DNA from 3 places in the Streptomyces sp. NPDC051310 genome. Region 1 is predicted to be linked to each of the others. Evidence: riboswitches for the same ligand, from Rfam matches in the RefSeq annotation. Region 1 holds a riboswitch; each other region holds the start of a gene.
The links. Region 1 has a riboswitch for cyclic di-AMP ahead of ACIA79_RS29335 (NlpC/P60 family protein). Riboswitches for the same ligand answer to the same signal wherever they lie in the genome.
Positions count from the first base shown of each region.

Region 2: it holds a riboswitch for cyclic di-AMP, as region 1 does, so the genes downstream of both, ACIA79_RS14780 (peptidoglycan DD-metalloendopeptidase family protein) here and ACIA79_RS29335 (NlpC/P60 family protein) in region 1, are expected to answer to the same signal.
Region 3: it holds a riboswitch for cyclic di-AMP, as region 1 does, so the genes downstream of both, ACIA79_RS22590 (transglycosylase SLT domain-containing protein) here and ACIA79_RS29335 (NlpC/P60 family protein) in region 1, are expected to answer to the same signal.

Region 1 covers NZ_JBITEO010000027.1:15,868-19,808, forward strand. Annotated here, with positions in the region: gene ACIA79_RS29325 (NlpC/P60 family protein) at 1-729, opposite strand, end outside; gene ACIA79_RS29330 (hypothetical protein) at 1,016-1,369, shown strand; gene ACIA79_RS29335 (NlpC/P60 family protein) at 1,470-2,705, opposite strand; cyclic di-AMP (ydaO/yuaA leader) riboswitch at 2,704-2,853, opposite strand; gene pcrA (DNA helicase PcrA) at 3,061-3,941, shown strand, end outside.
Region 2 covers NZ_JBITEO010000008.1:256,865-260,805, forward strand. Annotated here, with positions in the region: gene ACIA79_RS14765 (helix-turn-helix domain-containing protein) at 1-113, shown strand, start outside; gene ACIA79_RS14770 (DUF6126 family protein) at 134-253, shown strand; gene ACIA79_RS14775 (tyrosine-protein phosphatase) at 267-1,079, opposite strand; cyclic di-AMP (ydaO/yuaA leader) riboswitch at 1,867-2,024, shown strand; gene ACIA79_RS14780 (peptidoglycan DD-metalloendopeptidase family protein) at 2,029-2,964, shown strand; gene ACIA79_RS14785 (SGNH/GDSL hydrolase family protein) at 3,133-3,927, shown strand.
Region 3 covers NZ_JBITEO010000016.1:7,468-11,408, forward strand. Annotated here, with positions in the region: gene ACIA79_RS22585 (Tm-1-like ATP-binding domain-containing protein) at 1-1,175, opposite strand, end outside; cyclic di-AMP (ydaO/yuaA leader) riboswitch at 1,625-1,788, shown strand; gene ACIA79_RS22590 (transglycosylase SLT domain-containing protein) at 1,791-2,585, shown strand; gene ACIA79_RS22595 (isopenicillin N synthase family dioxygenase) at 2,764-3,780, opposite strand.

The DNA of each region.
Region 1 (3,941 bases):
GTTCGGCGCCCGGACGGGGCCGCGCGGGGCGGCGTCGCGTGTGGCGCGGTCGCCGGTCCGGTCGCCGGCGGCGTCCGCACCGCTGTCGCCCCGGGCGTACGCGGCGCGCTCGGCCGCGGTGAGCCGCGCGAGGAGCTTCTCGGCGGCGGCGAGCTTGCCCCGGATCGCGGACTTGTGGCGGCTCAGCTCCGCCCGGCGGGCCTCCAGTTCCCGCAGGTGCCCTCCGGACTCGGCCCGTACCTGTGCGATCTCGGCCAGCTCGTGGCGGACGGCGGCGACCGCGTCGGCCTGGCGGTCGCCGGCCAGCCGGGCGAAGGCGGCGCTGTCGAGGTACCTGTCCGGGTCGGCGGAGAGGGCGAGCTGGAGGACCGGCCCGAGACCGAGGCCGCCGTCGCGGTACTGGGCGGTGGCGATCGACCCCAGGCCGTTGCGGGCGGCGTTGAGCCGCTCGGTGCGGCGGGCGGCCTCGTCGCGCAGCGCGTCGAGCGAGGCGCGGGCCTCGTCGGCCTTCTCCTTCGCGCCGTTGTACCGCTCGGTGGCCTCCTCGGCCTCCTGGTGGAGCCGGTCCACCCGGGCCCTGACCTGGGCGGGGGTGAGGCGGGGATCGGCGTGCCCGGCGCCCTCCAGGACGGTGGCGGTGGCCGCTCCGGCGAGCACCAGGGTGAGGGCGGTGCGGCCGGCCGCCGATCCGCTCAGCGGGCCCTGTCTCTGTTTGCGGTGCGCTGCCACGGGGGCGGTCCCTTCCCGTCGGTAGGTCGGCGGGGTGGCCGGCTGCCGCCCGGGAGTAGGGAGGCGGCGGTGGGGAGAGCCGGCCACCTGGGGGAGGACGCTAAACCCGGGCGTCACGGGGCTGGGGGAGAGTGACCGTTATTGGCCGCAGGTGAGAGTTCCGGGGCGGGATGCGAGGGCGGCGCTGCACCTGGAATCCCGCATTCCGTATCAGCCGTGACCGATGCGACGAATGAGCCCACCCTGACCGGAAGTGCGTGCTATGGCCCCGGTTAGGCTCCGGCCCATGGACGTACTCATCAATGTCTTCGTCGCGCTGCACATCATCGGCATCGCCTCCCTCCTGGGCGGCTTCCTCACCCAGATGAAGGGCATGGGCGCGGGCACGGCGCGCTTCACGCCCGCCATGCTGCACGGCGCGCTGACCATGCTGATCACCGGCGTGGCACTGGTGGGGCTGAACCAGGCGGACGACCAGACCGTGAACAACCTCAAGATCGGCGTGAAGCTGGCGATCCTGGTCGTCATCCTCGGCCTGGTCTACGTCAAGCGGGACGAGGAGCGGGTGGAGAAGGGCCTCTTCGGCGCCGTCGGCGGTCTGACCGTGGCCAACGTCTTCATCGCGACGCTCTGGACGTGATCCCCGCCGCCCCGGCCCGCCGGCCCCCTGCACGGGCCGCGGGCAGGGCGCCGGCCGGGGTGCCGGGCGGTGCTCCGGTCGTGGTGCCGGGCGGGGCCGTTCAGGCCGGGCGCACGCTGCCGTGGACCGGCAGGTAGTAGATCGACTCCTCGCGGACGTTCGCCCCGGGCCCGGGCGCGTGGACCATCATGCCGTCGCCAAGGTAGATGCCCACGTGGCTGATGTCGTCGTAGAAGAACACCAGGTCGCCGGGGCGCAGGTCCTCCATGGCGACGGGTGTGCCGGACTCGGCCTGCTCGCGGGTGGTGCGCGGGAGGTCGACGCCCGCCGCCTTCCACGCGGCCTGGGTCAGCCCGGAGCTGTCGTACGAGCTCGGGCCGGTGGCGCCCCGGACGTACGGCTTGCCGATCTGGGCGCGGGCGAAGGCCAGCACCTTGTCCGCCTTGGCGGCGTAGCCGCCGTCGGTCGTACCGCCGCCTGCCGGCCCCGGCTCCTCCCCCTGAGCCGGCCGCGGGTCCGGCTCCTCCTGCTCCCGGCACGCGCGGGCCGCCTCCGCCGCGGCGCGCGCCTCCTCCTCCGCCCGGGCCTTCTCCCCGGCCCGGCACCGGGCGTCCGCCGCGCGCTCCCGCTCCAAGCGCACCAGCCGTGCCTGCTCCCCGGTCGTCAGCTGCGCCAGCAGGGCGCGCGCCTCGGCCAGCTTCCGCTGCACGGTCTCCTTGCCGGCCTGGAGGGACGCCTGGGAGTCGGGCAGCGCCTCCGGGCTCCTGGTCACATCGGCCTGCTGCCCGGTCGCCGCGGTCCGGTGCTCCAACGGCTCGGCCGCCTCGGCCTGCTGCCCGGTCGCCGCGGTCCGCTGCGTCCTGGACCCGGTGAGCTGCTCGTGCTGCGGCCCGGTGGGGCGTCCCGCCGCCGGCGTGCGGTCGGCGAACGGCTGCGGCTCCTCCGCGAGGAGCAGGGCCGCGCTCGGGGTCGCCCCGCCCGAGCGGTGCCGTGCCGCCGCGTAGGCGCCCCGTACGCGGCGGGACTCGTTCAGGGCCTGCGTACGCTTCGCGGCCTCGTCGAGCATGCCGTCACCCGCGCGCCGCCGCTGCTCGCCGGCCTCCCTGGCCTTGGTGTACTGCTGCGTCGCGGTGCCGGCCTGCCGGTAGAGGTCGTCGACCTTCCGCTCCACCTCTTCGACCGACGGGCGTCCCGGCACGGCGCCGGCGGACTGCGCGGACAGCAGGGTGGTGACCGAGGCGATGGCGGCCGTCGTGACCCCGACGGCGGGGGAGCTGGTACCGAACGTGCGGGTGGTGCGGCTGCGCGGCTTGCGATGCGACGCCAAGGCCGGCATCTCCTTCCGTGGACCGCCTACCGGGTCAGCCGGCGGGTTCGGGCGAACGGAAGGTGCCCTACGGTCCGCGGTCACGGCCGATTCACCCCACGGTGCATGGTGGGTTCCCGGTTCCGAACTCCCATGGCGGGGAGGGCGGATGCGGCGTGGGCGGCCGATCGGCGTGGTTCGCCGATGAGGGGACGGTCCGCTTGGGCAGGCACGCTAGCCAACCTGTGGCGGTGCTGTGAAGGATGATGTTCGATATGTCGGATACATTTTCGTGACCTTCGATTACTGTGCGGTAGGGGTGACCGAACGTGAGGGAGGCGGTTCGGCCACGGCTGTCAGTGGGGCCGCCTAGACTCGATAGGCGATGAGCAGCCTCTTTGACGACAGCTTCCTGGCGGACCTCCGGAACCACACCTCGGAGGAGCCGCCGCCGCCCCCGGAGGACTCCGAGGACCACCGGCCGGCCCCGGAGGAGGTCCCGCACGACCTCTTCGGGGACCGCTTCGACGTGCCGGCGGCCCGTGACGCGTACCACCGCGACGGCGCCCCGCGCACCGTCGTCGACCCCGCCGCGCTGCTGGAGGGGCTGAACGACCAGCAGCGCGCGGCCGTCGTCCACACCGGCTCACCGCTGCTCATCGTCGCCGGTGCCGGGTCCGGCAAGACCAGGGTGCTGACCCACCGCATCGCCCACCTGCTGGCCACGCGGAACGTCCACCCGGGTCAGATACTGGCGATCACCTTCACCAACAAGGCCGCCGGCGAGATGAAGGAGCGCGTCGAGCAGCTCGTCGGACCGCGCGCCAACGCCATGTGGGTGATGACCTTCCACAGCGCGTGCGTCCGCATCCTGCGCCGCGAGTCCAAGAGGCTCGGCTTCACGTCGTCCTTCTCGATCTACGACGCCGCCGACTCCAAGCGGCTGATGGCGCTGGTCTGCCGCGACCTGGACCTGGACCCGAAGAAGTTCCCGCCGAAGTCGTTCAGCGCCAAGATCTCCAACCTGAAGAACGAGCTGATCGACGAGGAGACCTTCGCCGACCAGGCGGCCGACGGGTTCGAGAAGACCCTCGCCGAGGCGTACCGGATGTACCAGGCGCGGCTGCGCGAGGCCAACGCCCTGGACTTCGACGACATCATCATGACGACGGTCCACCTGCTCCAGGCGTTCCCGGACGTCGCCGAGCACTACCGCCGCCGCTTCCGGCACGTCCTCGTCGACGAGTACCAGGACACCAACCACGC
Region 2 (3,941 bases), on a different contig from region 1:
CGCACCGGATCACCGCGGCCGCGGGCCGCGGGGCCGAGCTGCTCTTCGTCCACACCCTCCTGCAGAGCGCCGCCGCCGACCTGTGCCTCGGCGGCTCCGCACCCCGTCGCTGACCCCGTGCAGAAAGGCCGCCATGTCGTCCCAGGAGTGGAAGTTCCCCCGAGGTCTCGTCGTCCGGCTCTTCGCCTATCTGGTGGCGGGCCACCTCTTCGCGGCGTTCCTGTACCTGCTCTTCGGGCTCGGGGCCGGCTGAGGGCCGGGCCCGGTCAGCCCTCGTCGAGGAGGCGCTCGCGCAGCTTCTCGCGGGTCGCCGCGGTCAGGCCGAGGCCCTCGGCGAGGTACCGGTCGGTCGTGCCCCAGGTCTCCTCGATCGTGGCGAACGCCGCCGACAGGTACGCGAGCCGGGCCTCGAACAGCGGGCTGAGCAGCTCCATCACCTCGGGCGACATACCGGCGGAGGACGTGTCGCTGCGGTGCACCTTGTAGCGCCGGTGCGGTTCGTTGGACTTGAGGTAGTCCTCCTCGATCGCCTCGCGCTCCACGCCGACCGCCAGCAGGGCCACCGCTATCGACAGCCCGGCCCGGTCCTTGCCGGCCGCGCAGTGCAGCAGCGCGGGCACGCTGTCCTCCGCGAGGGCGTGCAGCACCCGGCTGTGCTCGGCGGTGCGGTGCTTGATGATCGTGCGGTACGAGGCGGTCATGCGCGCCGCCGCCTTGCCGTCCGCGAGGATCTCGCGCAGCTGGTCGATGTCGCCGTCGCGGACCATGCGCCAGAACTCGGCGCCGTCGGCCGGGTCGGACAGCGGGATGTTCACGTTCCGCACACCGGGGAGCGCGACGTCGGCGCCTTCCAGCTTCTGGTCGGCGGTGTTGCGGAAATCGAAGATCGTGTGCAGCCCGAGCGAGCTCAGGAACGCCGCGTCCTCGCTCGTCGCGTGCGCCAGGTGCCCGCTGCGGTAGAGCCTGCCGTGCCGGACGCGGCGGCCGTCGACCGTCGGCAGCCCACCCACGTCGCGGAAGTTGCGCACTCCCGACAGTTCGGGCTCGGTCGACGGGACCTGCGGCAGCTGCTGCGTCACGGGGGCTCCTCCGCGTCTCACGCCGGCGCCGGCCGCCGACGATGTCGCGATCCGACGATACGACATAGGTATCCCCGGGCAATGATCCGTGGGCGGCGGACGCTGCGACCGCGGTGCGGGCACCCGCGCGCCGCCGCCGGGCGACCGGTACCGGGCCCGTCCGCTCCCCGGATCCGTCCGGCGGCCCCCGGCACGCGGGGTGACCGCACGCCATGAGGCGCGCGACGGGATGTATGCGTATGACCCGTTTGCTCCTGATCATGACGTACACGCTTTTTGGGTGACATGTTCCGTATCGGCCGCCCGCGGGGCGCCCCCGGGCAGTCCTCAGGTGTCTACCCTGTGCCGCCCTCGGGCCTCTGCCCCGTGCCGCTCCCGCCTCGCCCCGGTCCGGTGCCGGCTCCGTGTGGGTACGAATGCCGGTAAATCGGACAGCGTGTCGCTGTTCTGTCCGGATTCACCATGGTTTGCCTCTCGTGGCACATCCATGAAAGGCGGCTTGTGTCCGTATTGAGCTGTTCGGGATAACGTGCCCCGATAGCAAGGGAGATGGGCCGCGCCACGTGAGCAGCGTCATAAAGGTGACGGTCCGTGGCCGCGCGCCGTTCCCAAATTCCTTGCGGGAAGCGGAAATTCATGATCCGTAATCCACGGAACGTGACCGGCAATTCCGCCCGGCGCCAGGGAAATGAATGGCCCGCGGAAAACAGCGGCTTGTTCGGCCCGGCCCTGCTGTCCTACGGTCACGGCAATCCGGCCGGACCGCCGAATCCTGCCACCGGCCCGGAATTCGCACCCACCCACGCGTGGCAGGAGCGGGGGAACCAGGTAGTACGCCGATCCCGGATGGACGGGACCGGCTCGGGGTGAAGTCGCGTCGACCACGCGGCCGGGCATCTCCAGCCCGAACCCGACAGCTCACCTCGCAGGCGCCGGAGAGGAATTCGCCATGCCCGCGAAGGGTAAGCACCGCCGTCCCAAGTCCAGCCCGATCACGCGTGGTTTCGTCGCTGCCGGAACCGGTGGCGCCGCCATCGCCATCCCGCTGCTCGGCGCCACCGGTGCGCACGCCGCGGAGAGCAGCGCCGCGCCGGCAACCGCTCCGCAGCAGGTCGTCGCCGCCGCGCAGACCGCCAAGGCCGCGCCGCGCACGTACACCGTGGTCGCCGGCGACTACCTCGCCAAGATCGCCCACAACAAGAACGTCAAGGGCGGCTGGCACAAGCTCTACAAGGACAACCGCGAGGTCATCGGTGACGACCCGTCGCTGATCCTCCCGGGCATGAAGCTCACCCTCGGCGCCAAGGGCACGCCGGCGAAGGGCGCCCCGGCCAAGGCCGCCCCGGCGAAGCCGAAGGCCGACGCCGACCGCGGGGAGGCCCGCGCCTCCCGCTCCGTCGTCAAGGCCGAGGCCCCGGCCCCGGCCCCGGCGCCGGCCCCGGCCTCGGCGCCGGAGTCGGCCGCCCCGCAGACCACCGGCTCCGGGTTCACCGCGCCGGTCGACGCAGGCATCACCACTCCCTACCGCGCCTCCGGCTCCATGTGGTCCTCCGGCTACCACACCGGCGTCGACTTCGCGGCGTCCTCCGGCAGCACCGTCAAGGCCGTCGGTCCGGGCAGCGTCGTCTCGGCCGGCTGGAGCGGCGCCTACGGCAACGAGGTCGTCATCAAGCACGACGACGGCAGCTACTCGCAGTACGCCCACCTCTCCTCGCTCTCCGTCTCCGCCGGCCAGAGCGTGAGCGGCGGCCAGCAGATCGGCCTGTCCGGCTCCACGGGCAACTCCACCGGCCCGCACCTGCACTTCGAGATCCGGACCAGCCCCAGCTACGGCTCGGACATCGACCCGATCGCGTACCTGCGCCAGCACGGCGTCTCCATCTGACGCACCGCCGGATTCCTCCGGTCACGACCCCCGCCCGGCACCGCACCCGCGGTGCCGGGCGGCGGTGTATTCCGAGTTGGTCCAATCTTGACCGGTGGCGAATCTCACCCCGCGTCAACCCCTCCTTACGGTCGCGTAGCTCACACCCGGAAGGAAAGATGTGGTGCCGTGGCAGACGATTCGATTTTCAGAGACAGTGACGCATTCGGGTCGTACGTGGCGATCGGTGACAGCTTCACCGAGGGCGTCGGGGACCCCGGGCCCGACGGGAGGTACGTCGGCTGGGCCGACCGCCTCGCGGTGCTGCTCGCCGACCGGCTTCCGGATCCGGACGACTTCCGGTACGCGAACCTCGCCGTACGCGGCCGGCTCCTCGACCAGATCGTCGAGGAGCAGGTGCCGCGGGCCAAGGAACTCGCCCCCGACCTGGTGACCTTCTGCGCGGGGGGCAACGACATCATCCGGCCGGGCAGCGACCCGGACGACGTCGCGGAGCGCTTCGAGCGCGCCGTCGCCGACCTCACCTCGGTGGTCGGCACCGTTCTGGTGACCACGGGCTTCGACACCCGCGGGGTGCCGGTGCTGCGGCATCTGCGCGGCAAGATCGCCACCTACAACGGTCACGTCCGCGCCGTCGCCGACCGGTACGGCTGCCCCGTGCTGGACCTGTGGTCCCTCAGGACCGTGCAGGACAAGCGGGCTTGGGACGCCGACCGCCTGCACCTCTCCGCCGAGGGCCACACCCGCGTCGCCCTCCGGGCCGGCCAGGTGCTGGGCCTGGCAGTGCCCGCGGACCCGGACCAGCCGTGGCCGCCCCTGCCGCCCCGGGGCACGCTCGAGGTGCGCCGCGACGACATCAACTGGGCCCGTGAGTACCTGGTCCCGTGGATCGGGCGCCGACTGCGCGGCGAGTCCTCCGGGGACCACATCTCGGCGAAGCGGCCGGACCTGCTGCCGCTCTGACCCGCGGCGGCGGG
Region 3 (3,941 bases), on a different contig from region 1:
GTGTCGATCTCGACGACGTCGACGGCGCTGCCGCGCAGCCCGTCGCGCAGGGCCCCGAACAGCGCTTCGTCCGCGGCCGGGTCGTGGTACGGCCCGCCCGGCTCCCCCAGCGTGGACAGTCCGCGCAGGGGCAGGCACACGGCGGCCGGGCCGGTGGCGGTCCGCAGCTTCGCCGCCACGCGGCGGCCGAGTTCCGCGCACTCCCGCGGCGTCGTGCGCACCACCGTGATGGACGGGTTGTGCACGCGCATGTCCCGGTCGCGCATCCGCGCGGGAACGGTGTCGGCCGGGCCGAACTTCACCATGTCCAGCGCGCCCGGGGCGACCACCTGGGGGATGCCGCGGCGCCCGGCGGCCTGGAGCCGGTCCGGGCCCGCGGTGAGGATGCCGCCGCAGAGGTCGTCGGCGAGCTCGCTGAGCGTGAGGTCGAGGACGCCCGCGAAAAGTCCCTGCCCGGACAGCGTTTCGAGGGTGCGCCCGCCCGCGCCGCTGGCGTGGAACACGAGCACTTCGTAGCCGAGTCCGGTCAGCCGTTCGCGGGCGGCGTCGACGCCGGGGGTCGTCACGCCCGCCATGCTCGCGGCGACGAGGGGGCGGCCGCCGTTTGCACCGGGGCCGGTGGGCAGCGGGGCCCGGCCGGCCGCGGCGAAGCCCTTCGCCATACCCGCGACGGCGTCGGCGGCGTTGGCGAGGATCGGCGCGGAGACGCTGTTGACGCCCGCGATGTCGACCACGCTGTACATCATGGTGATATCCGCGGAGCCGACGTACGGCGAGACGTCGCCCGCGGCCATGGAGGACACCATCACCTTGGGCACGCCGAGCGGCAGCGCGCGCATGGCGCGGGTCGCGATGGACGTGCCGCCGCTGCCGCCGAGGGCGAGCACACCGTGCAGCCGGCCCTCCCCGTGGAGGCGCAGCACGGTCTCGGCGGCGCCCCGGGCCATCGCGGTGACGGCCGCGCCGCGGTCGCCCTGGGCCCGTAACCGCTCCAGGTCGGCGCCGGCCGCCCGCGCCACGTCGGCCCGGGGCACGTCGGCGGGTATGCGGGGGGATCCGGCCACGCCGGTGTCGACGACCACGACGTCCACGTCGTGGCGCAGCAACCGCTCGCGCAGCCATCCGTACTCCAGCCCTTTGGTGTCCAGGGTGCCCACCAGTACGACGATCGCCATGGAGGCAACTGTCCGGGACATGCGGCGGAGCGGCAAGGTGCGTGCGCGGGGAAGATCGCGGTGCGTTCCCCGCCCGGGTCCGCCGCGGCCGGGGCGGGCGGAGCTCCTCGCGGGTGACCGGCCGACCGCTTCCCGTCACCTCGCCGGATCGGGCACCTTTCGCCTGAATGTCCCGATTACGGATGAGTCAGCCATCTTGCTTGGTTTCCCCCGCATGCCAACATAATTGCCCCTTATACACCGGCCGTGATATGACTCACCTCCGAACCCGGCCTCCTGGAGTCCTCCCCCCTCCATTTCCGCTGTTCGGAAAGAAAGTTGAGTTTCCGGGAGGACGCGAACGATGGCGTTCCCGTAACCGGCCGTGCGTAATTCAGGACTTGTTCGGCCGCGTTGCTCTCGCTTACCGTCACGGTCAATCCGGTCGGACCGCCGAATCCTGCCGCCGCCCGGAATCCGCACCCATCCACTGACGTACGGCAGGAGCGGGGGACCCAGGTAAGCCGCCGGCCCGGAAATACGGGACGGCTCGGGGTGAAGTCGCGCGCTGCGCGGCCGGGCATCTCCAGCCCGAACCCGACAGCTCACCTCGCAGGCGACGGAGAGGAATGTCCCATGCCCGCAAAGGGTAAGCACCGCCGCCCCGGCAACCATCCGATCACCCGGCGTCTCGTCGCCGCGGGCACGGGCGGCGCCGCCCTCGCCCTGCCGCTGTTCGGCGCCACCGCGGCCGAGGCCGCGCCGAACACGGCTCCCTCCGCCGTCGTGGAAAAGGCCGTGACCTCGCCCGTCACCTATTCCGTGATCGCCGGTGACACGCTTTCCAAGATCGCCCGGACACACGAGGTGACCGGGGGCTGGAAAAAGCTGTACGAGGACAACCGCAAGGCCGTCGGTGACAATCCGTCCCTCATTCACCCGGGCCTCAAGCTGACGATCGGCGCCAAGCCGAAGCCGAAGAACGAGGCGAAGGCCGCAGTGAAGACCGCGGTGAAGACCACGGCGAAGGCGAAGGCTGTTTCCACCGCCCCGGCGGAGCGGGCCGACCGCTCCACGCGCACCAGCCTCGCCCCGAAGCCCGTGGCGTACGCGGACAATCTCGACGGCTGGATCAAGGAAGCCCTGGCCATCATGGCCGAGCGCGGAATTCCCGGCACGTACGAGGGAATTCACCGCAACATCATGCGTGAGTCCTCGGGCAACCCGCTGGCCATCAACAACTGGGACTCCAACGCCGCGGCCGGAACTCCGTCCAAGGGCCTCCTCCAGGTCATCGACCCCACGTTCCGCGCCTACCACGTGCCCGGGACGTCCACCGACCCGTACGACCCGGTCGCCAACATCACCGCCGCCTGCAACTACGCCGCCGCCAGGTACGGCTCCATCGACAACGTGAACGGCCCCTACTGACGGGCGCCGTCACTCCCGTCGGGGGCCGGTCCGGGGAACTCACCCCGGACCGGCCCCTTTTGGCGCGTGCGGCGGCCACGCCGACCGGTCCGCGTGCCGCCGTGGACGGCGACGGCCATGAGCGGTGCTGCTCCGGCTCCGTGCAGGCTCCGGCGGGGCGCCCTCCCGCGTCCCGGGGTCAGCCGGCCACGAGTTCGGGGTGGTGACGGCGCGCCACCTCGGGGTGGGCCCGCACCCAGCCCTTGAGTTCGTTGCGGCCGTACTCGGCGTGCAGCGGGTTGTCGAGGTCCTGCGCGACGCCCGGCGCGTGCTCCAGGTAGGCGCCGGGCACGGTCCTGATCACCGCGTCGAGCCGCGGGTTGTAGAAGAACGGCACCGAGAACCGCTCCACCGCACCGGGTGGGCTGACGACCCGGTGGTCCGTCGCGGACAGGTAGCCCTCGGTGGCTATCTCCAGCAGCTCGCCGAGGTTGACGACGAAGGCGCCCGGCAGGGGCGGTACGGCGATGTAGCCGTCTCCCGACCGGACTTGGAGACCGCCCACCTCGTCCTGCAGCAGCAGGGTCAGGAACCCGTAGTCCTTGTGCGCGCCGACGCCCTGGCCGGCGCCCGAGGGGGCCGATCCGGGGTAGCGGATCAGCTTGGTGTGCAGGTGCGGACGGTCGGCGAAGTCCTTGTCGAAGAAGTCCCCGGGCGCACCCAGGGAGGCGAGCAGCTCCCGCAGCAGCCGGTGGGCCACCGCGGCCAGCCGGTCCTGCCAGGCGAGCACGACGGAGCGCAGCTCGGGCAGCGCGGCGGGCCACTGGTTGGGGCCCTCCAGCCACAGGTACGGCGGGTCGCCGGGGCCGATGGGGGGCGCCGGCCGCTCCGCACCCACGTCGAGCTGGTCGCGCCAGTCCGACCGGCCGCCGGTGAGTTCGTGGCCCACGCGGGTGTAGCCGCGGAAGTGGGGCGAGCGCAGGTTGGCGATCGCCAGCCGGTCGGCCTCGGGCAGGGCGAAGAACGCCCTCGTCACGGCCAGGACGCGCTCGGTCTCGGCCGGGCTCACGCCGTGTCCGGTGAGGTGGAAGAACCCGACGTCGCGTGCCGCCTCGTGCAGATCGCGACGGAATGCCGCCCGGGTGAGCGGATCGTCGGCCCGGGACAGATCGATGACGGGGAGGCTGGTGGGCAAGGCAGCGGGCATGGACGGCATGGTGGCCTTCCGTTTCTGGTCTGACGAGGGCCCTGCTCCCTGGGATGGCGGGATCGCGGCGTGCGGAAAGCGGTCGACAGGGGTGAGCCGTGCGTCGTCGGGCGTCCGCGGCAGGGCCGGGTGGAGAGGTGACGGGGTGATCAGGCCTGGGGCGGACAGCC